Regions from separate parts of the Xenorhabdus bharatensis genome, predicted to be linked through region 2. Evidence: predicted binding sites of a transcription regulator. Region 2 holds the regulator's gene; the other holds the start of a gene.
What was found. The regulator Fur, encoded in region 2, represses iron uptake genes when iron is present. The targets are predictions, from matches to a motif close to ATAATAATGAGAACNACTATCAA.
Positions count from the first base shown of each region.

Region 1: a site for Fur is predicted at 1,033-1,055, ahead of sodA (superoxide dismutase [Mn]). Genes of this name have one in related genera too.

Region 1 covers NZ_JBBMXG010000021.1:3,490-5,964, forward strand. Annotated here, with positions in the region: gene acs (acetate--CoA ligase) at 1-758, opposite strand, end outside; gene sodA (superoxide dismutase [Mn]) at 1,148-1,774, shown strand; gene AAC855_RS17250 (Exc2 family lipoprotein) at 1,890-2,312, shown strand; gene yiiM (6-hydroxyaminopurine reductase) at 2,367-2,475, shown strand, end outside.
Region 2 covers NZ_JBBMXG010000007.1:111,994-114,468, forward strand. Annotated here, with positions in the region: gene ybfE (LexA regulated protein) at 1-270, shown strand, start outside; gene fldA (flavodoxin FldA) at 445-978, shown strand; gene fur (ferric iron uptake transcriptional regulator) at 1,331-1,783, shown strand; gene AAC855_RS08605 (beta-N-acetylhexosaminidase) at 1,889-2,475, opposite strand, start outside.

The DNA of each region.
Region 1 (2,475 bases), on a different contig from region 2:
ATCTCTTCAGCAGGGCAATCTGTACTCACCTCTTTGGTTAATTCATGCCACCATAGATCGCGCCCGGTATGCCAGTTTGTTGCATTATCCGTACGTTTGAAGACGACGACATTCGTCACATTTTTCACCGCCGGATTGTTTAATGCTTCATCGACATTTTTTTTCAGCGGAACAACTCGACCAGCCCGTAAACCTTCATTGGCTGTGATGATTAACTTCGCATTTGAATCGATAATTCGACCGGAAATTGCCTCAGGAGAAAAGCCGCCGAAAATCACGGAGTGAATCGCGCCAAGCCGGGCACAAGCCAGCATGGCGACAGCAGCTTCCGGCACCATTGGCATATAAATAGCGATAACATCGCCTTTTTTTACCCCGAGCTTTTTCAATACATTGGCGAATTGACAGACATCATGGTATAGCTCCTGATACGTAACATGTCTGGATTCAGCCGGATTGTCTCCTTCCCAGATAATGGCGGTCTGATGACCTCGCTCCTGTAAATGGCGGTCAAGGCAGTTAGCACTTAGGTTAAGTGTGCCATCTTCAAACCAGCGGATACTGATATGCCCGGGGTCGAAAGAGGTATTTTTCACCTTTGTATAAGGTTTTATCCAATCGACAATTTTACCTTTCTCTCCCCAGAACCCCTCAGGATCTTGTCGTGAACGTTGGTATTCTTGCAAATATTGTTGTTTGTTTATCAGGGCTGTTTCTGCGATGTCAGCAGGAATCGGGTGCTTAATTATTTGAGTCATATTTTTATCTCCTTGCAATTGTTAATACTATGTCAAAACAAGGTTAACTAAAGTGTAAGGATAATTTTTGTTTCTTTTTTGCGCGGAAGATCACGCAATAGAGATAATGAATGTTATGAAGGGAACATTTAGTGCGGTGTATTTATATAAAATATACCGTCATTAATAATCTTATTTTTGGAAAAATTAACTAACTAGCCGATTCCACTTGGTTATTTATTCTTATTTATAGATTAAACACAAAAGGAAAGGAAACCACAGTGATATTATGGAATTGATAATCATTTTCATTACCATTTGATTCACTATAATAATCCTGTTGCTTACAAGGTGATCTTCATCCCCAATAAATAAAGGGTGTATGTATTTTAAACAACTGGAGATTTAATATGAGTCATTCATTACCTTCCTTGCCTTATTCTTATGATGCTCTGGAACCTCACTTTGATGAACAAACGATGGTTATTCATCATACCAAACACCATCAAACCTATGTTGCAAATACCAATACCGCACTGGAAAACTTCCCTGAACTCGCTGAGCTGGACATTGATGATCTGGTTCAGCAGCTTGACAGAATCCCAGCGGATAAACGTACTTTTATGCGTAATAACGCAGGAGGTCATTCAAATCACAGCATGTTCTGGAAGGGGCTGAAATTAGATACAACGTTATCCGGTGCTTTAAAAGCGGCGATAGAACGGGATTTTGGCAGTATTGATGCTTTCAAAACAAAATTCGAACAGGCCGCAGCAACTCGCTTCGGCTCTGGCTGGGCTTGGCTGGTACTGAAAGCAGACGGAAAACTCGATGTTGTTTCTACTGCAAATCAGGATAGCCCATTGATGGGAGAAGAAATTTCCGGCACTTCCGGTTATCCCATTTTAGGGTTAGATGTATGGGAACATGCTTATTATCTTAAATATCAAAATCGTCGCCCTGATTATATTAAGGCGTTTTGGCATGTCGTAAATTGGGACGAAGCGGCAAGGCGTTACGAAGAAAAAATTAAATAACCGCTATTATCCTCATCTTTCAGAAAATGCTGATCATTATCATGGTCAGCATTTTTATTGTTCATCATTTTCTCTATCATTCGATTTTTTCTTGTTTCGCGATTAAAGGCACATTATGAAAAAGAACGCTGTCATAACGATTACAACCCTTATAGTATCCTCACTACTAATGTCTGGCTGTGCACAGCCCAAAACAAGTGCTGAACGGAATGCCAAGCATTTTGTTTATGCTTCTAATGATGATTTTGACCCCAATTTTAGGACCAAAATCTACGATAGTATTGAGCTTTCAGTACCGTTTTTTGAACAATTCTGGCAGTTGGGTAAAAAAGATAGAGAAGCCGGAGTATCCCCCGAACAGGCGCAGGAACGAGTCATTTATTTAAAAGGTGATGAATTCATGAATTCAATTCGGAGAACATCACATTTTGAGGGCAGAGTTTATGAGAGTAGCGAAGGCCCTTCACTAAGATGGCGTAAGGCAATGTCCGAAGCTATCTCTGCTACTTATATGGATGGTTATGCAGGTCGGAACTAACCGCTTGTTCTACTGACTGTCTGGTTGTTATTTGTTTATTGAGGAGAAATGGAAATGTATTACCCGCAGATATATAGAGGAAAAATAATCTCCTCCGAGAAGTTGGGTTCCTCTGCAATCAACAAACTGCTGGTAAATGGCAGTTTACAGCTGACTTCTCTGG
Region 2 (2,475 bases):
CGCACCACACTGGATTTGTTCGCAGATGAACGCAGGCCTGGGCGACCTAAAACAAGTCCGCTGTCCAGAGATGAACAGCTTAGGATCAATAAACGTAATCAGCTACGCCGGGATAAAGTCAAAGGACTTCGCCGGGTGGAGCTAAAACTTAATGAAGATGCTGTCGATGCACTGAATCATCTGGCAAAACAGCGTAATATCAGCCGCAGTGAATTGATTGAACAGATGTTGCTGGCTCAGTTAGCAACAGAAAATAACCTTACCAATTAACGGCTTTAATTCAACAGCGTGATACGGCGCTACCACACAAATCTGACAGACTTGTCATTGATGTTTGGTCAAAATAAAGTTTTTTCGTTTATTAAAACTGATATTTTTCTCCTGCTGATTTCAGCGTGACGTGTATAACTTAACTACACATAAAACAAGAGGTTAATCCACTTTATGGCAATAATAGGTATATTCTTCGGCAGCGACACTGGCAACACAGAGAACATTGCCAAAATGATCCAAGAAAAACTGGGCGGTGCTGATGTTGCGGAAGTCCACGATATTGCCAAAAGCAGCAAAGAAGATCTTGAAGCTTTCGATATCCTGCTGCTAGGCATTCCAACCTGGTATTACGGCGAAACTCAATGTGACTGGGATGACTTTCTCCCGACACTGGAAGAAATCAATTTTGATGGAAAATTAGTTGCCTTGTTCGGCTGCGGTGATCAGGAAGATTATGCAGAGTATTTCTGTGATGCCATGGGCACCATTCGCGATGTCATCGAACCTCGTGGTGCAATTATCGTTGGTCACTGGCCAATCGAAGGGTATCATCATGAAGAATCAAAAGGAATGGCAGACGATAAGCACTTCATTGGTCTCACCATTGATGAAGATCGCCAGCCAGAACTGACTGATGAACGTGTTGAAACTTGGGTAAAACAGATCACGGCTGAAATGAGCCTGTCAGAAATCCTTGGCGCATAAAATTGTTCTGGCGTTTTATAGATACTTTCTGGCGTCTGATAGACACAAGAAACGTCTTTTGCACAGGATAATTCCCGAATAATGTGTCATGATAGCGCGATAGGCATGGTTTTCATTTTCAATATCCATGCCTATAATCTACAACGTGAAACTAAATCATGATTCTCTCACGATACACCCATAACTTATGGATTTTGAGTCGCATCACGATGGCAAGGATACTCATCCTCTGGAACATAGCTCACTATGTGACAGAAATGAAGGGGTATAATAGCCAACAAAAAGGCGATTTGAAAAACGATGGGTATGTATTGTTAAGTTCACTAAACTCAAGCTACAGGACTGAATCCGCATGACCGACAACAATAAAGCATTGAAAAATGCTGGACTTAAAGTAACACTTCCTCGCCTGAAAATTCTGGAAGTGCTACAGGACCCAGAATGCCATCATGTCAGTGCGGAGGATCTCTACAAAAAACTGATTGATATCGGTGAAGAGATTGGCCTCGCCACTGTCTATCGCGTGTTGAACCAGTTCGATGATGCCGGCATTGTTACACGCCACAATTTTGAAGGCGGTAAATCGGTTTTCGAACTTACTCAACAACATCACCATGACCATCTAATTTGTCTCGACTGCGGTAAAGTGATTGAATTCAGCGATGAATCCATTGAAGAACGTCAGAAAGATATCGCAACACGTTATGGAATCAAGCTGTCAAATCATAGTCTATACCTGTATGGTCACTGCACTACAGGCGATTGTCGCAAAGACGGTTCGTTACATGATGTAAAAGCACGATAAGGAGTCAGCATTTACTGCTACTTCTCGTGTCTGACCCTGTCAGAGAAGCTGCTGCCGATTAGCTGACACTAATCGGCAGATTGCTTTTAATGTCCTATTTTAGGATTACTCAGAAGGTACCTCTTCCACCCGACTGAAACGCTTTTCATCAGTACTGACAGAGCGAATTTTTACATGCCCATTAACATGCGGCCGCTGTCTATCATCATAACTTTCCCATGTTTTTCCATCGTCCAATGAATACTGAATGGTCATGCCCGGCAAGGCGATATTCGCTTCTAGTGTTCCGGCTACAATTCTTGCACCGGGTATCGGCAGACGGTACGCAATATGAGCTTCATCCAGTTTAGCCATTTCGCGCTGCCCCATCAGATTGGCAAAATGCAGCCAGTCGTTATTGAGCTTATCGGTATCTACATACCGTGTAATCCCGCCTTTATATTCCCTTCCCTGCTGGTAATTCTGTTCCCACTCAGCCTGATGCCATGCCCGTTCCGCCAACGGTAATAATCGCGGATAAATCATATATTCCATCTGCTCATCAGTACGTACAGTCTCACTCCATGACTGCCCTGACAGCCCATATGCCCCCGGCCAGCGTTTACCGCTGTTTGCATTAAAATAGTCTCCGTTGATATCCACCGAAGTTTCAGCATTTTGGGGCATATTATTGGGTGCAAAACTGAATATTT